3 regions of the Candidatus Symbiopectobacterium sp. NZEC127 genome follow, and region 1 is predicted to be linked to each of the others. Evidence: predicted binding sites of a transcription regulator. Region 1 holds the regulator's gene; each other region holds the start of a gene.

What was found. Region 1 encodes Fur, which represses iron uptake genes when iron is present. Its sites were predicted from a motif close to ATAATAATGAGAACNACTATCAA; they were not measured.
Region 2: J5069_RS12685 (Nramp family divalent metal transporter) is a predicted target of Fur. The motif match lies at 3,887-3,909, and genes of this name have one in related genera.
Region 3: J5069_RS15360 (siderophore-interacting protein) is a predicted target of Fur. The motif match lies at 2,807-2,829, and genes of this name have one in related genera.

The regions. Positions count from the first base shown of each region.
Region 1 is NZ_JAGFPG010000004.1:362,468-370,435, forward strand. Features, by position in the region: gene nagE (N-acetylglucosamine-specific PTS transporter subunit IIBC) at 139-1,635, shown strand; gene glnS (glutamine--tRNA ligase) at 1,863-3,521, shown strand; gene fur (ferric iron uptake transcriptional regulator) at 3,598-4,044, opposite strand; gene fldA (flavodoxin FldA) at 4,380-4,907, opposite strand; gene J5069_RS17400 (methyl-accepting chemotaxis protein) at 5,362-7,038, shown strand; gene ybfE (LexA regulated protein) at 7,114-7,401, opposite strand; gene ybfF (esterase) at 7,576-7,968, opposite strand, start outside.
Region 2 is NZ_JAGFPG010000002.1:593,314-601,281, reverse strand. Features, by position in the region: gene J5069_RS12700 (2-dehydro-3-deoxygalactonokinase) at 1-81, opposite strand, end outside; gene J5069_RS12695 (2-dehydro-3-deoxygalactonokinase) at 96-1,112, opposite strand; gene J5069_RS12690 (iron-containing alcohol dehydrogenase) at 1,294-2,448, opposite strand; gene J5069_RS12685 (Nramp family divalent metal transporter) at 2,610-3,848, opposite strand; gene grpE (nucleotide exchange factor GrpE) at 4,078-4,665, opposite strand; gene nadK (NAD(+) kinase) at 4,804-5,682, shown strand; gene recN (DNA repair protein RecN) at 5,770-7,431, shown strand; gene bamE (outer membrane protein assembly factor BamE) at 7,610-7,945, shown strand.
Region 3 is NZ_JAGFPG010000003.1:436,044-444,011, forward strand. Features, by position in the region: gene tamB (autotransporter assembly complex protein TamB) at 1-2,381, shown strand, start outside; gene J5069_RS15355 (gamma-glutamylcyclotransferase) at 2,384-2,725, shown strand; gene J5069_RS15360 (siderophore-interacting protein) at 2,913-3,821, shown strand; gene ppa (inorganic diphosphatase) at 3,997-4,524, opposite strand; gene plsY (glycerol-3-phosphate 1-O-acyltransferase PlsY) at 4,619-5,245, opposite strand; gene folB (bifunctional dihydroneopterin aldolase/7,8-dihydroneopterin epimerase) at 5,353-5,706, shown strand; gene bacA (undecaprenyl-diphosphate phosphatase) at 5,858-6,676, shown strand; gene J5069_RS15385 (Crp/Fnr family transcriptional regulator) at 6,678-7,406, opposite strand; gene J5069_RS15390 (SAM-dependent methyltransferase) at 7,518-7,968, shown strand, end outside.

The DNA of each region.
Region 1 (7,968 bases):
TCACAGAATGTTAGGGTTTAATTTGCGTGGCGAATTATTTTTTTTACACTTCAAGCACAAGCCGCCTTGAATGGGATGGCTGCTGTGAATGGGTTTAACGGGCAGTTTGGTATCCCCTGGCGGGAGAGAGAGGATAATGTGAGTGTTCTTAGCTATTTACAAAGGGTAGGCCGTGCGCTGATGGTACCTGTGGCGACGTTGCCAGCCGCCGCGATTCTCATGGGGATAGGGTACTGGATCGATCCCAACGGTTGGGGCAGTGAGAGCGCGCTGGCGGCGTTGCTGATCAAATCCGGTGCCGCAATCATTGAAAACATGGGGGTGCTGTTTGCGGTGGGTATCGCTTATGGCATGTCCAAAGATAAAGACGGGGCGGCGGCGTTAACCGGATTCGTCGGTTTTCTGGTGCTGACCACGTTGTGCTCTCCCGCAGCCGTTTCGATGATCCAGCATATTCCGTTGGCCGAAGTGCCCAAGGCATTCAGCAAAATCCAAAACCAGTTTATTGGTATTCTGGTCGGTATTATTTCGGCGGAACTCTACAACCGTTACAGCCATGTCAAACTGCCCGAGGCATTGTCGTTTTTCAGCGGGCGTCGACTGGTGCCTATTTTGACCTCATTCCTGATGATCGCTGTTGCCTTCATCCTGATGTATGTCTGGCCGGTGATTTATAGTGCGCTGGTCACACTGGGCGAGCATATCCAGCAGTTGGGATCGGTGGGGGCCGGCGTGTACGCGTTCTTCAACCGCCTGCTGATCCCTGTAGGCCTGCACCATGCGTTGAACTCGGTATTTTGGTTTGATGTGGCGGGCATTAACGATATTCCGAATTTCCTCGGTGGACAGCAGTCGATTGATGCGGGCAAAGCGGTTGTTGGCATCACGGGACGCTATCAGGCGGGGTTCTTCCCCATCATGATGTTTGGTTTACCGGGTGCGGCATTAGCGATTTATCACTGCTCGCGTCCGGAAAACAAAAGCAAAGTGGCGGGGATTATGATGGCCGCCGCGTTTGCCGCTTTCTTCACCGGGATCACCGAGCCGCTTGAGTTTTCGTTTATGTTCGTAGCGCCCGTGCTGTATCTGCTGCATGCCGTGTTGACCGGGATTTCGGTGTTCATTGCGGCAAGCATGCATTGGATTTCCGGGTTCGGTTTTAGTGCCGGGCTGGTGGATATGGTACTTCAATCACGTAACCCGTTAGCTACCCAGTGGTATATGCTGATTCCGCAAGGGCTGATGTTCTTTGTTATTTACTATGTGACGTTCCGTTTCACCATCAAACGTTTCAACTTGCTGACGCCGGGGCGCGAGCCGTCGGTTGATGGTGGCGAAGCGGAGGGTGTGACGCTACATCAAAGCGTTGCCGAAAAGAAGGTGAATGATACGACATCTCTGGCTCAGGGGTATTTGGCGGCGCTGGGCGGTAAAGCCAATCTGGTCGGGATTGATGCCTGTATCACGCGTCTGCGGCTGAATGTGGTGGATTCTGCGCAAGTGGATGAGGCCCAGGCGAAACGCCTGGGGGCGGCGGGGGTTATCCGCTTGAATAAACAGAATGTGCAAATTGTTGTGGGGACGCAGGCGGAGGCGATCGCTACGGCCTTGAAGCAAATTCACCACGAGCAGTGATGGTGTTGTTAGCGTTGAATGGTGCGGCGTGGGGTATTCCTCACGCCGCATTTTTTATCGCCGTTAGCATAACAGGACGCCCGTTTTAGATTACTTCATGCGTAATCATCCGTTGTTTTGCCTCTTTCTGTGTATTTCATAAAATTTAGTGCAAGTAACAGTTGTGTCCTGCCGTAGCTTGTTGGATCATTGCGGGTTATGTGTCGTTTTGCATCGAGGAATCAAGCATGAGTGAGGCCGAAGCCCGCCCAACCAATTTTATCCGTCAGATCATTGATGAAGATCTGGCGTCTGGAAAACACAGCCTGGTACAAACCCGTTTTCCGCCGGAACCCAATGGCTACTTGCATATCGGCCATGCCAAGTCCATTTGCCTCAATTTTGGGGTGGCGCAAGATTACAACGGTCAATGTAATCTGCGTTTTGATGACACCAACCCGGTGAAAGAGGATATCGAGTACGTCGAGTCCATCAAGCAGGATGTGCAATGGTTGGGTTTCACCTGGAGCGGTGAGATTCGCTATTCTTCTGATTATTTTGACCAGTTGCATCTATATGCGGTCGAACTGATTGGTAAAGGGCTGGCCTATGTGGATGAACTCTCTCCCGAGCAGATCCGCGAATACCGTGGCACGCTGACCTCCCCTGGTAAAAACAGCCCTTACCGCGATCGCAGCGTTCAGGAAAACCTGAACCTGTTTGAAAAAATGCGCAACGGCGGGTTTGCTGAGGGCACCGCATGTCTGCGCGCCAAGATTGACATGGCATCACCGTTCATCGTGATGCGCGATCCGGTCCTGTACCGCATCAAATTTGCCGAGCATCACCAGACCGGGAAAAAGTGGTGCATCTATCCCATGTACGATTTCACGCACTGCATTTCCGATGCGCTGGAAGGGATTACGCACTCACTGTGCACGCTGGAGTTCCAGGACAACCGCCGCCTGTACGATTGGGTGTTGGACAACATCACCATTCCTTGTCATCCGCGTCAGTATGAATTCTCGCGCTTGAACCTGGAATATGCGGTGACGTCCAAACGCAAACTGAATCAACTGGTGACGGAAAAAGTGGTTGAAGGCTGGGACGATCCTCGCATGCCAACCATCTCCGGCCTGCGCCGCCGTGGTTACACAGCTGCCTCCGTGCGTGAGTTTTGTCGTCGTATCGGCGTGACCAAACAGGATAATAATGTCGAAATGGCGGCGCTGGAATCCTGTATTCGTGACGATCTGAATGAGCATGCGCCGCGCGCCATGGCGGTGTTGGATCCGGTAAAAGTGGTTATCGAGAATCTGCCAGAAGGCCACGAAGAGTGGGTTTCCATGCCGAATCATCCGAATCAGCCGGAAATGGGAACGCGTCAGGTGCCGTTCAGCCGTGAGATTTATATCGATCGTGCCGATTTCCGTGAAGAAGCGAACAAACAGTACAAGCGTCTGGTACTGGGTAAAGAAGTGCGTTTGCGCAATGCGTATGTCATCAAGGCGGAACGGGTTGAGAAAGATGAACAGGGCGTTATCACCGCGCTGTATTGCACTTATGATGCCGAAACGTTGAGTAAAGACCCGGCTGACGGGCGTAAAGTGAAGGGCGTTATTCATTGGGTTTCTGCCGCACATGCGCTACCGGCTGAGTTCCGCCTTTACGATCGCCTGTTCAACATGCCAAATCCAGGTGCGGCGGATGACTTCCTCGCAACCATCAACCCGGATTCGCTAAAAGTGGCTCAGGGCTTTGTTGAACCGAGTTTGGCAAAGGCAGAAGTAGAAAAAGCGTATCAGTTTGAACGCGAAGGGTATTTCTGTGCCGATCGCCGCTATTCGAGCGAAACGCATCTGGTGTTTAACCGCACGGTAGGTCTGCGTGATACCTGGGTTGGCTGAGGCCAGCGTTTGACTGAAATGAAAAAACCGCCTGTTTGGGCGGTTTTTTTATGGCATCAATCAGAAAAAACCTGACTTATTTTGGGTCGTGGAGCGTTTCTTCTTCGCGGCAGTCGCCCGTACTGCAATGGCCATAGAGGTATAAACTGTGGTTAGTCAGTTTGATACCGTGTCTGTCTGCGATTTCGCGCTGACGCGCTTCGATAGATTCATCACGGAATTCAATAACGCGTCCGCAATCCAGGCAAATAAGATGGTCATGGTGGTGTTGCTGTGTCAGCTCGAACACTGACTTACCACCTTCAAAATTATGACGGGTGACAATACCGGCATCATCAAACTGGTTAAGCACGCGATAAACGGTCGCAAGACCGATCTCTTCGCCCATATCTATCAGTTTTTTATACAAATCTTCCGCGCTGACGTGATGACACTCCGGATCCTGCAACACTTCCAGAATCTTCAGTCTTGGCAGAGTGACTTTCAAGCCGGCCTTCTTTAATGCGGTGTTATTGTCAGTCATGCGGGTTTAGTCCTGTTGCTTTCTCGTCGATGGGGGCAATTAAGCCTATGACATCGGTCGGCTCAAAAATTGTAATGGCGTCTCAATTATAGAACCGCGCATTAAAAATGAAAACCATGGGATGTTAACAATACCGTCTCCATAAAGAAAGTGTGCATTTGCGCGCAATCTCTTGTTGTAAAATGGAGAAAATTGATAAACGTACAAAACCGATGGGTACTATTGTACAGGCTTAGACCAGGAAGTTAAAAAAATGTTTCTATTAATTTAATCGGTTTTATCTATTAATAAAGCCCTGACATTGCTATCAGGGCTTTTATGTAAAACAGTGGCGATCAACCGGCCAGTGATTTCAGGTTGAGCTCTTCGCTGATTTGTTTGACCCAGGCACTCACGCGTTCACCGGTCAGTTCAGGTTGACGGTCTTCATCAATCGCCAGACCGATAAAGTGGTTGTCGTCTGCCAACCCTTTAGAGGCTTCGAAATAGTAACCTTCCGTTGACCAATTGCCGACAATCGTTGCCCCGCGCGGTTCAATAATGTCGCGCAGCGTTCCCATCGCGTCACAAAAGTATTCGGCGTAATCTTCCTGGTCACCACAGCCAAACAGGGCAACGATTTTTCCATTGAAATCAATTTCTTCCAATGTCGGGAAGAAATCGTCCCAATCGCACTGGGCCTCACCATAGTACCAGGTCGGAATACCCAGCAGCAGGATATCAAACGCTTCGATATCTTCTTTGCTGCTCTTGGCGATGTCATGAACCTCTGCAACATCACTGCCCAGTTGCTGTTGGATTGTCTTGGCAATGTTTTCGGTATTGCCGGTGTCACTGCCAAAGAAAATGCCTATGAGTGCCATGGATAAAATAACCTCTTTATTCTTAATGGTATGGTGCGGTTTATCACCTACATATCAAGTAATAATATCAGACGCAGGGGGTAGGAGAAACTTGTATCTTTTCCCTGACCCAAAGCGAAAATAACCGCTATTAAGTCAGGGTTTTTATCACATAGCTCATTTGCGCAATTCCGCCAGTTTTTTTAATTACTTTAGCGGCGGCATTGTTATCACCCGTTTCCCTATCTTTGTGAAAAATATGAGTAATAACTAATTTTTAGTCACAGCGTGCTGTAGATCACGGAGGGAAACTACTAAATATTCTTTTAATATTGACGATGAAAGTAGAAGGTTCGCTGTGTGCTTGCAAACGTGAAGCATCGCGTGTTTTTCCCGTTAGGGATTGTTTCAAACCTGATGATTTTTTTAAAAATAATAACCCTACCGTACGTTATTTTATATCTGGAGCTGGCTTATGCAATTTTTTAGAAACATCGCCATCAGAACGGCAATGTTATGGGTTTTAGGGGTTTTCTGTGTGCTTTGGGGCGGTGTTTCCGTCTACACCATTTTCTCCTTCAAAGAGATGACCACGACCTCACAGACCAGTACCTTACTGGTCCATAACATGAATTTAGTCAATCAGGGCAACGATCAATATTTTCGCATGGTAACCCGTTTGGCACGGGTAGTGGATTGGCGTCGTAACGGTGAAAACACCCTGGCGGATAAAGAACAGGCGTCAGCATTGACGGCATTGAACAACCTGAAATCCGATCTGGCCACCTTTAGCAGCATCGATCATGCGGGGTTGGATGCCGCGCTGGCTGAAGCGGTGGTCCGCGATTGGGGCAACCTGATTACCCAAGGCGTTGATCCGATGTTTCAAAAGGCGCAGGCCAACGCGTTGGATGAATATCAACGCTATGCCAAGGAAACGGTGCCTGCCCTCAGTCGTCAATTCGGGGCCTCGGTAAACGCGTTTAACAAGGCAGGCTCCGATAAGTTTGCCGCAGCGGGCGTGCGTTTTCAGCAAATCACTGCCGTTGGTCAAAATATTTTGCTGACGGGATTGATTGTTGGGCTGCTGCTGCTGTTTTTCACCGATCGCTATCTGGTGGCCTGTTTGGTGAAGCCACTCGATACGCTACGCGATCACTTCAGCGCTATCGCTTCCGGGCAACTCGGCAAGCCGATTCATGATTTTGGTCGTAACTGTGTGGGGCGGTTGCTGCCTCTGCTGCGGAATATGCAAACCAGTCTGGCGACGACGGTAAGCACCATTCGTTCCAGCACCGATGCCATCTACCTTGGCGCATCCGAGATTGCTTCCGGCAATAATGACCTTTCATCGCGTACTGAACATCAGGCTTCCGCACTGGAAGAGACGGCGGCCAGCATGGAGCAGTTGACCGCAACCGTCAAACAGAATGCGGAAAACGCCAATCACGCGAGCCAATTGGCGTTGCAAGCGTCCAATACGGCGAGAAAAGGGGGCGAGATTGTCGATAACGTGGTGAAAACCATGGCGGAGATTTCAGGAAGTTCAAAACGCATCGCCGAGATCACTACGGTGATCAACGGTATTGCGTTCCAGACCAACATCCTGGCGCTTAATGCCGCCGTTGAAGCGGCGAGGGCCGGTGAACAAGGGCGCGGTTTTGCGGTGGTCGCCGGTGAAGTACGCAGTCTGGCGCAGCGCAGTGCGCAGGCGGCAAAAGAGATCGAAGGGTTGATCGCCGAATCCGCCCACTGTGTGGGCACTGGCTCTCAGCTGGTTGAAGATGCTGGCGTGACCATGAGTGACATTGTTCGTGCCGTGACCAATGTGACGGACATCATGGGGGAAATTGCCTCGGCATCCGGTGAGCAAAGCAAAGGTATCGCGCAGGTTGGACAAGCGGTGGCGGAAATGGACAGCGTGACGCAGCAAAATGCGGCATTGGTGGAGCAGGCTTCTGCGGCCGCGCTGTCGTTGGAAGAGCAGGCTGCGGTGCTCAACCGGACAGTGGCCGTGTTCCAACTGTCAGAGTCCGCCGTGCCGGTGGCCGTTCCTGCTGCGGCGCCAGTCGCTGCTCTGGCGCGTGCTGGCAGTGCGACAACCGTCAAAAAGGCGTTGCCACCGGGAAACGATAACTGGGAAAAATTTTAATCGAGCGGTTTACCGAACAATGCCGTTACCAGGGAGGGAGACAGGGCGTCATGGATGACGCCGGAAATCAACGTATCAGGATGAAAGGTCTTTGTCCGCCAGTTGCGCCAGCAACATGCGCTCAATGAGTTCACTACGGCTGATGTTCTGCATTTCAGCCAGGCTATTGAGTGCTTCCACGGCTTCCTCATTAATTTTCAATTCGATGCGACGCAAACCTCGCACCTTGTCACGACGCAATTGATTGCGCTTGTTAATTCGAAGCTGTTCGTCGCGTGAAAGCGGGTTGGTTTTGGGACGACCAGGCCGACGTTCATCCGCGAACAGATCCAACGTGGTACGGTCCGTTTGTTCTTTTGCCATAGGTAGTGCTGCTGCAAGGAAGTCTGACCAAAATGCACGCATCGGTTCAGCGTGACATTTTGATGATGTGGTTACGGTGCATAAGGCTGATTCAGCCGTCCCTCTACTGCGGGCGCCATCATACCCCAGCGAGGCTGGCGGCGACAATGGGTAACTGCCGCCGATCGCTACGGATTATGCGGGGGACACCTCAAGAAAACGGTGGATAGCGCGCAGAACCGCATCGGGCTTTTCTGCGTGAACCCAGTGACCACTGCCTGCAATCACATGCGCTTTCGCATTGGGAAACTGCTGCAACAGCGTTTCCCGATAGCGGTCGTCCAAATAAGAGGATGCGGCACCGCGAATAAACAGAATAGGTTTGCGCCAGGCGGGTACGGTTTCCCAGCCAACGATGTGCTCATACTGCTCCCACAGCACCGGGACATTGAAGCGCCATTCCCCCTGCTGAAAGGATTTCAGTAGAAATTGCACCACGCCCTCTTCCTTAAGGTGGTGACGCATGATGGCGGCGGCTTCGGTGCGACTGGTGACGCCCGCAGCGCTAACCGCCCGCAGTGCCGCAAA
Region 2 (7,968 bases), on a different contig from region 1:
GGCTTCAGCAATAATGCGATTGTCCTGCCAGACAAAAACGCGAGTATTGGTGGTGCCGGTATCGATGGTAACGGAATACATGTTTCTCTCCTGCCTCAGCCCTGTTGCCCCAGTTCAACGCGAGCGGCGATATAGCCCGCCCCTTCCACCACCAGCCGGTCAATCTCGTCCCGCGCGGTGATAAGCGTCGCCGGGCGCGTCAGACCGAGCACGTTTTTCATCATGTGCTGGTAGATATGGCAGCGCTGCGCGTTGCCGACAAAAATCACCTCACCGTTCAGGTCAAACCCTTGCTGCTGGGCATCGGCAAACAGTTTCATGTCATCAGCCGCTATCGCCGCTTCGCAGAACAGCTTGCGCTCCGCCGGTTGGGTATCCAGTGAGAATTGAATAAAACGGGTCAGCAGGATGGTGCGCAACAGCCCGCTCTGCTGGACGCTGCGGTATGCTGCATCGGCAATCTGCTCAGAAAAGCAGTCAGGTTGGGGCTCAGCGCTTTTAACGCTGGAGCCGATAAAAGTTTCTTTCAGGACAGCGGCATACACCTGACCGCTCAGCGACGTCATGCTGCCAGCCAGTCTTCCTTGCGCATCAATGTGAATCAGCTTGGTGGTCGATCCCAATTCAATGATGGTGCACGGCAACGCGGGCTGATGGCGGCTCAGCACACCAATCGCCTGCGTTTCTTCACCACGCATTAAATCCAGCGATGCGATCCCTTCCCATCCCCCCTTGCCTGGCGCATTTTTAATACCGGGAATGAACACCACTGGAATATCAACCGGGAAAATGGCCGGGTCGCGATATTGGCGGGCAAAGGTGGCAAGATCGTCGATATTGACCGGTGCAGTCAGGTGCGGGATCTCCACCAGCCCCAGGTTAGAGGTGATCATCCCTGAAGCGATGGCAAAGCGCACATCGTTGAGCGTCAGGCTTTCCTGCGCCAGCAACTGTTGGAAACCGGCCGCAATGCCCTCTTTCAAGGCCGTATTGTTACCGGTCGCTGCCGTGCTGTTTACCCCGACGGGAATTTCATTTTTACTGATTACCGCCTGATCGTTGATCAGATAAAGGCGGGTATTGGTAGAACCACAATCAATAACCACAAACATAATCGTTAGCCTCTTATTTTCATAACATTTATAACGGGCATCAAAAATAGGGTACAGAAGTCCTCTGACGAAAAAATCTCGTCAGGTGGAATAGCTTTTTCTTATCTGGTGCGGGTCGTTATTAATAACAATTCGCACCCGATAAATAAGCGTTTATCCCTGGTGGATAACGCAGACAGAATTACAAGCAGCCCTGATAAATTTCTCGAATCTTTTCTCCGTCTGGTACGCGTGGATTATTCGATAGCACGACTTTCATGGTGGTTAATACATTATTAATCAACCAATCGAAGTGCTCTTCTTTAACGCCCAATTGCGTCAGGGTAGGCACCATATTAATGCCGGTCAGGAATTGATGAACCGCTGCCACGCTGCTTTCCGCTGCCTGCTCCTGACTCATGCCGCGCGTATCTACCCCCATGGCTTTGGCGATAGCGGCAAATTTCTCCGGTGCCGCAGGCCAGGTATATTCCATAAAGGGTTTGTAAATGGCCGCGATACCTTCCGCGTGCACCACGTCCAGCAGACCGCCCATCGGGTGCTGCAACGCGTGCGGCAGCGTGGTGCCCGCACAGTCAATTGCCATGCCTGCCAGGGAGCTGGCCAGCGTGACATTCTCCCAGGCGGCGACGTTGGTGACATCGTCATAGACCAGCGGCAGGTTCTGCGCGATCAGCTCAATCGCACGCAGGGACAGCATTTCACTGAACGGCGTGGCATTCTTGGAAATGAAGGATTCAAGAGCATGGAACAGCACGTCGGCTCCCGGCCCAGCGATCACGCGTTTTGGCAGAGTCAGCATCAATTCAGGATCGATAATGGCCGCCTTCGGGTAGATGAGCGGATTCACCAAGCCTTTCTTGTCGTTGGTTTCCGGGTTGGTGAATACCGCGGTGCGGTTAGCTTCACTGCCGGTGCCTGCGGTGGTTGGGATGAGGATGATCGGCAACGCGCGGGTGCCGACTTTACGACCAAACACGTAATCCCAGATGCTTCCTTCATTGACCGCAGAGAAGGCGATTCCTTTCGCCATGTCCATCGCGCTGCCGCCGCCCAGACCGATCACCAGATCGCATCCTTCATCGACAGCGACCTGCGCCCCTTCAGCCACCAGCGTGGACAGCGGGTTCTGCATAAAGCGATCGTAAACCGCAAACGCGACGCCCGCTTCCGTCAGCGACTGCTGCACCGCCTGCAACTGCCCGGTAGGTTTGGAACTGTCTGACGCCACCAGCAGTGCCTTTTTACCGTAAGGACGGGCAATGTCGCCCACTTGCTTGTGTCGTCCTAATCCAAAATGAAATTTGACGGGATTACTGTAATCAAAAGCTGGCATCTCTCACCTCTTATTGTTCGCATATGCGAACGCTGTTCGTATTAATGATCCAGATAATAGAGAGGAGGAAAAATGAGCGCCAGCCTTTTGATAAAAAAAATGGACTGCCATCACATTTATTGTGACGACAATCCGTTAGCCGTGAGAAATATTATGTTGCGTCAGCTGAGGAAAAACGTGCTGACCAGCAGATACGCATTAAGAGAAATAACAACAAAAACAATCACATTACCGGCATTCTGTACCCAACGACCGTTGACCATACCTCCCATCAACGCCCGATTTCCGGTAAAGGCTAACAACGGCACCAGCGCCAGCGCAATGCCGAAACTGAGCAGCACCTGGCTCAGCACCAACACGCGAGTAGGTTCCATGCCGGACATGATCACAATAAACGAGGGCAGCATGGTGACCGTGCGCCGCACCCACAGTGGAATATGAAAACGGATAAACCCTTGCATCACCACTTGACCAGCCAGCGTCCCCACGACGGTCGAAGAGAGCCCCGCAGCCACCAGGCTTAAGCCAAAAATGGTCGCAGCTGCCTTCCCTAACAGTGGATCGAGGGTGAGATAGGCACGTTCCAGATCGGCGATATCCTGATTGCCGCTAAAATGGAACGCCGCCGCCGCAGTAGCCATCATTGCCAAATTGACGAATCCGGCAATGGTCATCGCCACTGCCACGTCGATTTTGGTGGCGGCGTAGCGCTCGGCACGGGTGTGGGCCTCGCCCTGCTGGGTCAATGAAGAGTGCAGGTAAATCACGTGGGGCATAATGGTGGCCCCCAATACCCCAGCGGCCAGCAGCACCGCATCCGAAGTGGGCAACTGCGGCACAGCCATTCCGCGCACCAACGAGGCCATTTCAGGACGAGAGAAGATCAGCTCGACGATATACGCGGCAGCGACAAACAGCAGCAGACCGCCGATAATCATCTCCAGCGGCTTTTGACCGCGCTGTTGCAGCGCCAAAATCAGGAAGGTTGCAATGCCCGTGAGGATTGCGCCCTCAAGCAGCGAAACCCCCAACAGCAACTTAAAGCCGATGGCAGCACCGATAAATTCAGCCAAATCGGTTGCCATGGCGATAATCTCCGCCTGCACCCAATAGGCCCACACCGCAGGGCGAGGGAAACGATCGCGAATGTGCTCTGCCAGATTTTTCCCGGTGGCAATCCCAAGCTTGGCGGAAAGCAGTTGGATCAACATCGCCATCAGGTTGGCCCATACCACCACCCACAGCAATTGGTAGCCGTAGGCCGCCCCCGATTGAATATTGGTGGCGAAGTTACCCGGATCGATATAGCCGATCGCCGCTATAAATGCTGGCCCCATCAGGGAAAGCTTAAGCTTCCTTGATGTGCGGCTGGCCGTCTCTATCACTCGGCTCCCCGGCATACGATGACCCTTTATTACCTCTATAATGATTCACTCTGTCATGAATGATAATGATTATCAAGTGCATTTGGAGTGGTAAAACGGATTGCTGCGATAGCTAAAAATGTGATCACAGCCATATTGTTAACAAAATATAAACAAAAAACCCCAAGGTAAAGTCACTTGGGGTTTTTATTGATTTCAATTTGTTACGCCTGCCTTCAGGGCACGCGCGGGTCGCTCAGGGAAATCAGCCCTTCGCTTTGGAAACAGCGACCATCGCAGGACGCAGCAAGCGGCCGTTCAGGGTGTAACCTTTTTGCATTACCATCATTACGGAATTGGGCGCATGGTCGGCCGATTCCAGCATGGTCATGGCCTGGTGCACTTCCGGGTTAAACGGTACGTTCACGTCACCCACCACCTCGATACCAAATTTGCGCACCGCATCCAGCAACGATTTCAGCGTCAGTTCCACACCCTCAATCAACGAGGCAAGGGACTCATTGCTGCGATCGGCAGCATCCAGCGAACGCTCGAGGTTATCAATTACCGGCAGCATTTCACCCGCAAATTTTTCCAGCGCAAATTTGTGCGCTTTTTCCACGTCCATTTCAGCGCGACGGCGGATATTGTCCGTTTCGGCACGCGCGCGCAGCACGGTATCGCGCTCACGCTGCTGTAGTTCGCTCAGTTGCGCTTCCAGTTCAGCAATACGTTCATCACGCGGGTCGGCGACGTCTGTCATTGCAGGTTCCACTTCCGCATGTTGCCCCTGTGCCGCTTCCATTTGATCTACGACTTGCTCGTCAGGCGACTTCTGTTCTTTACTACTCATGAAATTCTCCGCGGTTTTAGCATTCATCTCGCTTGTTCGCTTATTATGGGGATCAAAACCGGGGATTCAAGAGAAGCAGTCACATATACCGACAGATTTCGTGATACCGGGCGGCACTGGGTAAGGAAAAGCATAACGATGACTAAACAGTTCAATTGCATTGGCATTGTGGGCCACCCGCGCCACCCCACGGCACTGGCGACGCATGAGATGTTGTATCACTGGCTGCACAGCAAGGGCTACCAGGTCATGCTGGAGCAGCATATCGCCCACGAGCTCAACCTGCCCGACGCGCTGACCGGCAGCCTGGCAGAGATCGGTATGCAAGCCGATCTGGCTGTGGTGGTGGGTGGCGACGGCAACATGCTAGGTGCCGCCCGCGTGCTCTCTCGCTATGACATTGATGTTATTGGCGTCAACCGGGGAAATCTCGGCTTCCTGACCGATCTCGATCCCGATCAGGCGCAACAGCAGCTTACCGAGGTGCTGGAAGGACGCTACCTGAGCGAACGGCGTTTTATGCTGGAAGCGCACGTGTGCCGTCGCAATCAGCCCGACAGCACCAGCACGGCGATCAACGAGGTGGTGCTACACCCCGGTAAAGTCGCCCATATGATTGAATTCGAAGTCTATATCGACGATCGCTTCGCCTTTTCCCAACGCTCGGACGGCCTGATTATCTCAACGCCCACCGGTTCCACCGCTTACTCGCTTTCCGGTGGGGGCCCCATTCTGACGCCGACACTGGATGCCATCGCGCTGGTGCCAATGTTTCCCCATACGCTTTCAGCACGGCCACTGGTGATAAACAGCAGCAGCACCATCCGCCTGAAGTTTTCTCATATCACCAACGATCTGGAGTTGAGCTGCGACAGCCAGATAACCCTGCCGGTACAGGAAGGCGAAGAGGTGCTGATTACCCGCAGCCAATACTCACTAAATTTGATACACCCAGAAAATTACAGCTATTTTAATACGTTAAGCACAAAACTAGGGTGGTCGAAAAAATTATTCTAAAATTTTGCGCGGACCACTTTACTGGTTAAAAAACGGCATTATACTGTATGTAATTACAGTCTGTTGTTACATACAGGAAGGTGATTCATGCTGGCGCAACTCACTATCAGTCATTTCGCTATCGTGCGTGAGTTAGAAATTGATTTTCAATCAGGTATGAGCGTTATCACCGGCGAAACCGGCGCAGGCAAATCCATCGCGATTGACGCACTGGGCCTGTGTCTGGGCAACCGCTCTGACGCCAGCATGGTGCGCCCTGGCGCACAGCGCGCCGATATCTGTGCCCGGTTCGCCCTCAGCGATACCCCTGCGGCGCGAGCCTGGTTGGAGCAAAACCAACTGGATGACAGCAACGAGTGCCTGCTGCGCCGAGTGATCAGTGCTGACGGGCGCTCACGTGGTTTTATCAATGGCACCGCCGTGCCGTTATCGCAGTTGCGTGAATTGGGCCAGCACCTGATTCAACTGCACGGGCAGCACGCCCATCAGTTGCTGCTTAAACCTGAACACCAACGTCACCTGCTGGATGCCTATGCCGACGAACCGCAACTGCTTACTGCCATGCAACAAATCTGGCAACAGTGGCACCAAAGCTGTCGCGATCTGGCACAGTTGCAACAAGCGAATATCGAACGTGAAGCGCGCCGTGAACTGTTGCAATACCAGCTCAAGGAGCTGAAAGAATTTGCCCCACTGCCCGGCGAATACGAGCACATTGACGTCGAATACAAACGGCTGGCTAACAGCGGCCAACTGCTGTCGCTTAGCCAGCATACTCTGCAACTGCTCAGCGAAAATGACGATCAGAACATCATGAGCATGCTCCACAGCGCAAAGCACCAGCTCGGTGAACTTGTTGCCATGGATGAAAAATTGGGCAGCGTGCTAACTATGCTGGAAGAAGCCAGCATTCAAATCAGCGAAGCCAGCGATGAGTTGCGCCACTACAGCGAACAAACGGATCTTGATCCAACCCGACTCTATGAGCTGGAACAGCGCTTGTCACGCCAGATGGCGCTGGCGCGTAAACACCATATCACCCCTGAAAACCTGCCCGCATTCTACCAGCAACTGCTGGATGAACAGCAGCAACTGGCAGAACAAGAGAGCAACCATGCTACGCTCAGTCTGGCCGTCAGCGAATATCACCAACAGGCGCTTCACGCCGCGGAACAGTTACATACCCGCCGTCAGCACCATGCACTTGAACTGTCTCAGTTGATCACGGCACAAATGCATGAACTCGCCATGCCGCACGGCCACTTCTCCATTGAAGTGGAGTTCTCGCCGGAACGCCTGACAGCCTATGGCGCCGACAGCATCGCCTTTCTGGTTACCACGAACCCTGGGCAACCGCATCAGGCGCTGGCGAAGATCGCCTCCGGCGGCGAACTCTCCCGTATCGCCCTGATCATTCAGGTGATTACAGCGCGTAAAATGGACACCCCAGCGCTGATTTTCGACGAAGTGGATGTGGGTATCAGCGGCCCGACCGCCGCGATTGTTGGCAAAATGCTGCGCCAACTCGGCACATCCACCCAGGTGATGTGTGTGACCCACTTACCGCAAGTTGCCGGATGCGGACATCAACACTTCTTTGTCAGCAAACACACCGACGGTGCCGCCACCGAAACGCTGATGCAGCCGCTGGACAAACGCGCACGGTTGCAAGAGCTGGCCCGTTTGTTGGGTGGCAGTGCAGTCACCAAAAACACATTAGCGAACGCCAAAGAGTTACTGGCCGCCTAACAGCAAGCCATGGCTGATGTTGATGGCTGAGTGGGTTTTACCGTTGTTACCGTTGGCGTTAAGACAAAAATAATCAACTTTTTTGCATTCCGGTGGTCATACAAGCGCCTTGCCGGTTTTCAAGACAGGCAAGGTCTATTATCATCGGCAACCTATGCCCTTAAGGAATGTATTTACTATGCGCTGTAAAACGCTGACCGTCATCGCCGCGATGGTTGTTATGCTGACCGCCGGTTGTTCTACGCTGGAAAGACTGGTTTATCGTCCAGATATCAACCAAGGGAACTATCTGGCACCGGCTGATGTAGCAAAAATCCACACAGGCATGACCAAGCAACAGGTTGCCTATACGTTGGGTACGCCGATGATGCAAGACCCCTTTGGCAGTGACACCTGGTTCTACGTTTTCCGCCAGCAACCCGGGCATGAGGCGGTAAAACAGCAAACGCTGACGCTGACCTTCAGCCAGGATGGCATTTTGACCAACGTGAAAAATCAACCGACGCTGAATTGATAGTGGTGCGGGGATCAGAACAC
Region 3 (7,968 bases), on a different contig from region 1:
GCATTGATGGCAAGGTAAGCACGCGCGGCAGTTTCTACGGCGGTAACTGGCAGGTGGCGGTCACCGAACTGCGCCTGAACGGCAATATCAAGCAAAACAAACTGACGGCGCAAGGCTCGTTGAATGGCAATGCGGCGGGACAGTGGCACATTCCCGGCATCAACCTGGCGTTGGGGCGGAACCAGCTGAACGTCAAAGGCGATTTAGGTCAGCAATGGCAACTGGACGGCGTCATTGATGCGCCTGCGTTAAACGGTGCGTTGCCGGGGCTGGCGGGTCGCGTTGCCGGTACGGTACGGCTGCGTGGCAACCACACCGCACCGCAGCTGTTGGCAGATCTCAATGCCACAGGGCTGCGCTGGCAGGGCTTATCGATCAACCGCCTGACGCTGGAAAGCGATGTGCGCTCGGAGGCGCAAGTGAATGGCCGCATGGCGTTGCGCGTTGAGCAATTGCAGCAGGAAGGGCTGAAGGTTTCTCTGCTGACGCTGAACGCTCAGGGTAATGAGCAGCAGCATCAGTTGCGCTTGAACGTGGAGGGGGAACCCGTCGCCGGACAACTGACATTGACCGGGCATTTCGACCGGGCGCAGCAGCGCTGGCGCGGCACGCTGGATCAAACCCAGTTCACTACGCCGGTGGGAGAATGGCGTTTGTCGCCCTCAATGTCGCTGGATTACCAGCAAGCGCTGGCGCGCATCACGCTCGGTGCACACTGTTGGCAAAACCCAAATGCGGAGCTGTGCGTGCCGCGAGCCGTCGATATTGGTCCCAGCGGCCAGGCCAGCGTGGTGTTGAACCGTTTTGATTTGAAGATGCTGGAACCGTTTTTGGGCGCAGACACTGCGCTGAGCGGGGTATTTACCGGCCGAGCCGACGTTGCCTGGCAACCGGGCGGCGGGCTGCCGCAGGCAAAAGTCGCGCTCACCGGAAACAAGGTTGCGCTGCGCCAGCAGATGAACGGCAACACGCTGCCTGTCGATTTTGACACTTTCACGCTGAATGCGGACCTCGATCGCGGCCGTGCAGCGCTGGGGTGGCGTATCGCCATTCACAATAACGGCCAGTTCCGCGGTGATATTCAGGTGACGGACCCGCAGGGGCGACGCCAACTGGGGGGCGATATTGCCATCGACAAGATCTCCCTTGCGCTGCTGAATCCAGCGCTGAGTCGGGGAGAAAAAGCGGCGGGTATGCTGAACGGCGCGTTGCGCGTTGGCGGTAATGTGCGTCAGCCGCAGTTAAACGGACAGCTGGCACTGGAAGGGCTGGACATCGACGGTCACTGGATGCCGGTGGATCTGACCGATGGCCGTTTGGCTGTGAGCTTTAACGGCATGAGCTCTACGCTACAGGGCTTTCTGAAAACCACGCAAGGGCAGCTTAATCTCAACGGTGATGCGGATTGGCATCAGCCGGAGGCGTGGCGGGCACGTATTGCAGCGAAGGGCGACCGCGTTCGTGTCACGCTGCCGCCGACGGTGCGGCTGGATGTTTCGCCGGATATCGAGTTTGTCGCCACGCCGCAGCTCTTCACGCTCAATGGTTCGGTCAGGGTGCCTTGGGCGCGTATTACCGTACAACAGATGCCGGAAAATGCGGTGGATGTCTCCTCCGATGAAGTGCTGTTGGATGAACAGCGCCAGCCTTTAACGCGCAACACCGCAGCGATCCCCATCAACAGTAACCTGACCATTCGCGTGGGGGACGATGTACGCCTTGATGCCTTTGGCCTGCGAGCCAGTTTGCAAGGCGATCTGAAAATGGTGCAGGACGAGCGCGGTTTGGGGCTGAACGGCCAGATCAACATCCCTACCGGACGTTTCAAGGCCTACGGGCAGGATTTGATTGTGCAAAAAGGGATTCTGGTGTTCTCCGGGCCGCCAGCCGAACCGAATTTGAACATCGAAGCGGTGCGCAATCCTGATAATACGGCGGATGGTGTGACGGCGGGTGTGCGCATCACCGGCGCGGCCAGCGCGCCGCACATCGAGGTGTTTTCCACCCCGACATTATCGCAACAAGAAGCATTATCTTACCTGTTACGAGGTCAAGGGCTGGACAGCACCGGTTCAGACAGTAATATGATGACCTCGGCCTTAGTAGGGTTAGGGGTTGCACAAAGTGGTCAAGTTGTGGGTAAAATCGGCGAGGCCTTTGGCGTAAGTGATTTAGCTCTGGATACACAGGGCGCTGGCGACGACTCTCAGGTTGTGGTCAGCGGTTACGTCCTCCCAGGCCTTCAGGTCAGATACGGCATTGGCATATTTGACTCTTTAGCAACGTTGACGTTGCGTTATCGGTTAATGCCAAGACTCTATTTGGAAGCGGTGTCAGGTCTTGATCAGGCACTGAATGTGCTCTATCAGTTCGAGTTTTAGCGATGCGAATTATTGTTTATGGCAGTTTACGACGCAAACAGGGAAACAGTCACTGGATGACGAACGCACAGTGGCTAGGGGATTGTCAGCTCGGTGGTTACGAGATGTATGACCTTGGCCATTATCCTGCGGTGGTAGTCGGGGAGGGGGAAATTTTTTGCGAAGTATATCGCATAAGCTCATCCATCCTGACGGAACTCGATGCGCTAAAGCGTGATGGTCACGATTATAAGCGCGAGTTGATCAACACCCCGCTCGGGAGCGCGTGGATCTATCTGTATCAACACTCGGTAACAGGGTTGCCGCGTATCGACAATGGTGATTGGTTGACGCGCGAGCAGTAATGATACCACGTAGTGTGTAAATACCATCGTAACCGGCGCGGTGTCGGTTACGGTTCACGCCATTTCGTTATCCTTCTATTAACAATAATGTTTCTCATTATCAATCCCGAATGCTAAGGTAAACGCCCCCTTTTGGGCCGGCGCGGGGCCATTCTGGCTGCCCCAGCGGAATAAGATGAGAAAGGTCATGGCAGAAAAACAAAGATACCGCATTTTTAACGTCGTGCTGGCGCGCAAGGTGTACCTGACGCCTTCGCTGATGCGCTGCGTATTTTCCGGCGAATCGGTGCGTCAGATGAAAATGGATGCACCGGATCAACGCATCAAGCTGCTGCTTCCTCCCGCCGAGGGCGTTTACCCCGATTTGCCAGATAGTGATGACTGGTATCGTCAGTGGTTGGCGCTGCCCAAGGCACAGCGGCCGGTGATGCGTACTTACACCCTGCGCGAGGTGGATGCGGCTAACGGTGAAATGGCGGTAGAGTTTGTGGTTCATGGCACCGAGGGCCCGGCGTCTGCCTGGGCAATACAGGCGCAAGCGGGGGATGCATTGCGCATCGTTGCGCCGTGCGTGGGAGAGTATGAAGGTGACAGCGGTGGCTATGAGTGGCTGCCGCCAGCGGAGATGACCCACGCCTTGCTGATTGGCGATGAAACCGCGTTACCTGCTATCAAGGGCATTCTGGAACAGTTGGCGCAGTATACTACCCCCGTGCAGGTGCAGGCGTTTATCGAAGTGCCGCTGGAAGCCGACTGTGTAGATATGAGCGCGTTTGCCTTTGCCGAGGTACACTGGCTGCCGCGTAAGCCGCAGGGAACCTCTTACGGCGAGCGACTGCTGCACAGCGTGCGAACGCATGTGAGTTTGCCGGAGAGGCGCCCAGAAGCAGAAACTACCGAATTGCATGACGTGGCAGAAGGCGAGTTGCTGTGGGAGTCGGCCAGTCAGACGCACGGCCAATTTTTTGGCTGGGTGGCGGCGGAGTCATCGGTGGTGAAAAACCTGCGACGTTACCTATCCGGTGAACGTCAGGTGCCACGCGACATCATCACGTTTATGGCTTACTGGAGCCGCGAACGGCAGCGCGATGTTTGACAGATTGCTGAAAACAAAACGGCGAGGAGAGCCCTCGCCGTCAGACTGATGACACAGTCGCTTTACCTCGTCATCCTCGGCGTAAGCCGGGGATCTTTGCCAGAAGAAACGCGTTTCACCTGCAAGAGATTCCCGCCTTCGCGGGAATGACGGTGGAAGTAGATGCGTTGCGCAATTATTTCTTCGCGCGTTCGAAGGAGGCAACGATCTCGGCTTTGGCCGCTTCCACGTCTTCCCAACCTTCAACTTTCACCCATTTGCCTTTTTCCAGCGCTTTGTATTGCTCGAAGAAGTGGGCAATTTGGCCACGCAGCAGTTCCGGCAGATCGTTCACATCCTTGATGTGATCGTATTCTTTGCTCAGTTTGGTGTGCGGCACCGCAACCACTTTGGCATCTTCACCGGATTCGTCGGTCATTTTCAACACGCCAACCGGACGGCAGCGGATCACTGAACCGGGTTGCAGCGGGTAAGGGGTCGGCACCAGCACGTCAACCGGGTCACCGTCCAGAGACAGGGTGTTGTTGATGTAGCCGTAGTTGCACGGGTAGAACATGGCGGTCGCCATGAAACGGTCTACAAACAGGGCGCCGGTTTCTTTATCGACTTCGTACTTGATGGGGTCAGCGTTGGCTGGGATCTCAATCACTACATAGATATCATCCGGCAGTGATTTGCCCGCCGGGACGTTGATCAAACTCATGTCTGTTTCCTTTTTTCTAACGTCAGAAATGGAGTGGCGGCCATTATAGCCAACCCATTTATAAAGTGCTGCGGTTTTTCAATCTCAGCGGCGTTTAGTCAGCGTCATCGTTCGGCGGGGTTTCTTGTTTGCCACGGCGCTTCCAAATTTTGCCTTCCTGCCCGCGCCACAGACGTTGAATATTGTCGTGATGCCGCATCAGGATCAGGCAAGAGAGCATGGCTACCGGAAAGGTAAACTGAGGTTTGAACCACCACACGTAAAAGGGCGCGATCAGGGCACTCACAATGGCACCGAGGGAGGAATAGCCGCTAAGCAGTACGGTAAGCAGCCAGGTGACGGTCATCACACCGGTCAGATCCCAGCCGACGGGCGCAATGGCACCAAACGCGGTCGCCACGCCTTTTCCACCGCGAAAACGGAAAAATACCGGATAGATATGGCCCAGACAGGCGGCAATGGCGGTGAGACCGAGATAGAGGGGCGGGACGCCAAGCGCATAGGCGCCCCAGACCGGTAACATGCCTTTCAGCACGTCAAACACCAATACGGTAGCGGCGGCGGCTTTGCCACCGATACGCAATACGTTGGTCGCGCCGGGATTTCCTGAACCATGCTGGCGTGGATCGGGCAGACCCGCGATGCGGCACACCAGAATCGCACTGGAGATGGAGCCGCACAGATACGCGAAAATTATCATGCCAAGCGCGGTAGCACTCATAACGCGGTTCCGTTGAATAAAGGTCGTTTTACAGTTGCCATCCGTGGATAATACGCATATTCCGGCGGAAGTGATACCAAACAGCGCCAAAAACAGAGAATGACGTGATGGATATTGTATTTATAGAAGAACTTACCGTGATTGCCACTATCGGCGTTTACGACTGGGAACAAACCATTTCGCAAAAGCTGGTGCTCGATATCGAAATGGGCTGGGATAACCGCAAGGCGGCCGTAAGCGACGATGTTAACGACTGCCTCAGCTATGCCGATGTCAGTGACGCGGTGATTGCCCATGTCTCCAGTCAGCCGTTCGCTCTGGTTGAACGCGTGGCAGAAGAAGTGGCGCAACTGCTGATGCAGCGTTTTGCCATTCCCTGGCTGCGTATCAAAGTGAGCAAGCCGGGTGCGGTTGCGCAGGCACGCCAAGTGGGCGTTGTCATCGAGCGTGGTACTCGCTAGTCCATTTTTTTATGAATCTTTTTTGTCAGTGAAACTAACTCTGCGTTTTTTAGTCTATTGTGGTGGTGTTTAAAGTGGCATTCGCGAGCAGCGTAGCCACTTTTTTTATGGGTGCTTCTTTTATTTCGGTTCGGAAAGGCAGGGCGCGAGCATGGCAGATCTCCACACGCTGGTGGTGGCATTTATTCTTGGGGTTGTTGAAGGGTTAACGGAGTTTTTGCCCGTGTCGTCGACGGGGCACATGATTATCGTTGGCAGTTGGTTGGGGTTTGATGATGAGAAGGCGAAAACCTTTGAAGTCATTATCCAACTGGGTTCTATCCTGGCGGTCGTCGTGATGTTTTGGCGTCGCCTGTTTGGGCTGATCGGCATCCATTTTGGTGCCGTTCCTCATGAAGGACGCGGTAAAGATCGTCTGAAGCTGGGGCATATTCTGCTGGCGATGATCCCGGCGGTGGTGCTGGGGCTGGTGTTTCACAGCACTATCAAGTCGTTGTTTACTCCCCAGAATGTGATGTACGCCCTGATTGTCGGCGGTTTCCTGCTGCTGGCGGCGGAATGGCTGAAACCGAAAACGCCGCGTGCTTCCGGGCTGGATGATATCACCTATCGTCAGGCATTTATGATTGGCTGTTTTCAATGTCTGGCGCTGTGGCCAGGGTTCTCCCGTTCGGGCGCGACCATCTCCGGTGGGATGCTGGTGGGCGTCAGTCGCTACGCCGCCTCCGAGTTCTCCTTTATTTTGGCGGTGCCGATGATGATGGGAGCGACGGTGCTGGATCTGTATAAAAGCTGGCATTTCCTGTCGCTGGCCGATGTGCCGATGTTCGCCGTGGGCTTTATCACCGCGTTTCTGGTTGCGCTGGTCGCTATCAAAACCTTCCTGAAACTGATCAAACGCATCTCGTTTGTCCCGTTCGCGATTTACCGCTTCTTCGTGGCGGGCGTCGTCTATCTGGTGTTCTTCTAACTCAGAAGGGACGCTGAGCTTGCGCGGCCAACGCGCGCAGGTAGTCCAGATTGCATAACGTGATGTAACTGGCACGGCAGGTGATGTAACCCTGCCGCTGCCACTCCGCCATCAGGCGGCTCAAGGTCTCCGGGCGAATACCCAACTGTGTTGCCAACTGTCCGCGATTGAGCGGTAACCGAACCTGCGCGTTTGGCTGGGTGTCTTGCTGGGTACGATGCAGCCGCAGCAGGTAATCCGCCAGCCGTTCACCTGCCGAACTGGAGGTGAGCCAGTCAATCTGGTTGATGGTGGCGTAAAGCTTCTGGCTGAGGTTGCCCAACAGTTGCAGTGCCAGCGTGGGGCGTTGCAGGCAAAACTGATGCAGCGTCTCTCGTGGAATCAACATTGCCTGTCCGGCGCTGAGTGCACGAATGTTCATCGGGAAGCGGCCGTGCTCCATAAACACGGCGGCGAGCGCCACCCATTCGCCGCGAGCAAACTGCCCGAATACCTTGTCATCTCCCTGATAGGTATGGCGAAACGCCTGTATCTCACCCTGTTCCACCAGCGGACAGTAGCGCATCTTATCCCCTTCGCGAAACAGTATTTCCCCAGCCTGAAAGTGGATACGACAGCACGCGCGTTGCAAGGCGAGCACCACCTCTTCAGGTTCGTTACGCAGCCACTGATGGGAAAACAGCACCTCGCAATGTTCCTCTGTCGGTATGGGTATTTTGACAAACGTCATTGGCGTCTCACTCACGGGGTTCTACAGTGTCGGGTAATCAAACAGAAATAATAATCATTTGCTTGTTTTCAGCAAGCTCCTGAGCACGGTAATCGCGAAGAGGACGTAAGCATGTCAGAGAAACTGGCGGGACATAAATTTCTGGCGCGGTTGGGTAAAAAACGCCTGCGCCCCGGCGGGCGTGCAGCCACCGAGTGGTTGATGCAGCAGGGCGCGCTGACGCCATCGACCCGCGTACTGGAGGTGGCGTGCAATATGGGCACCACCGCCATCGAGATGGCGCAGCGTTATGGCTGCACTATCGTCGGGGTGGATATGGATAAAGCGGCGTTACAGCAAGCACGGCACAACATTCTGGCCGCTGGCGTCGAAGGGCGCGTGACGGTGATGGAAGCGAATGCGTTGGCGTTACCGTTCCCCGATAACCACTTTGACGTGGTGATTAACGAAGCAATGCTCACCATGTACGCCGACAAAGCCAAACGTCCGCTGATTCAGGAATATTTACGCGTGCTAAAACCCGGTGGGCGATTGCTGACCCATGACATCATGCTGCTGCCGC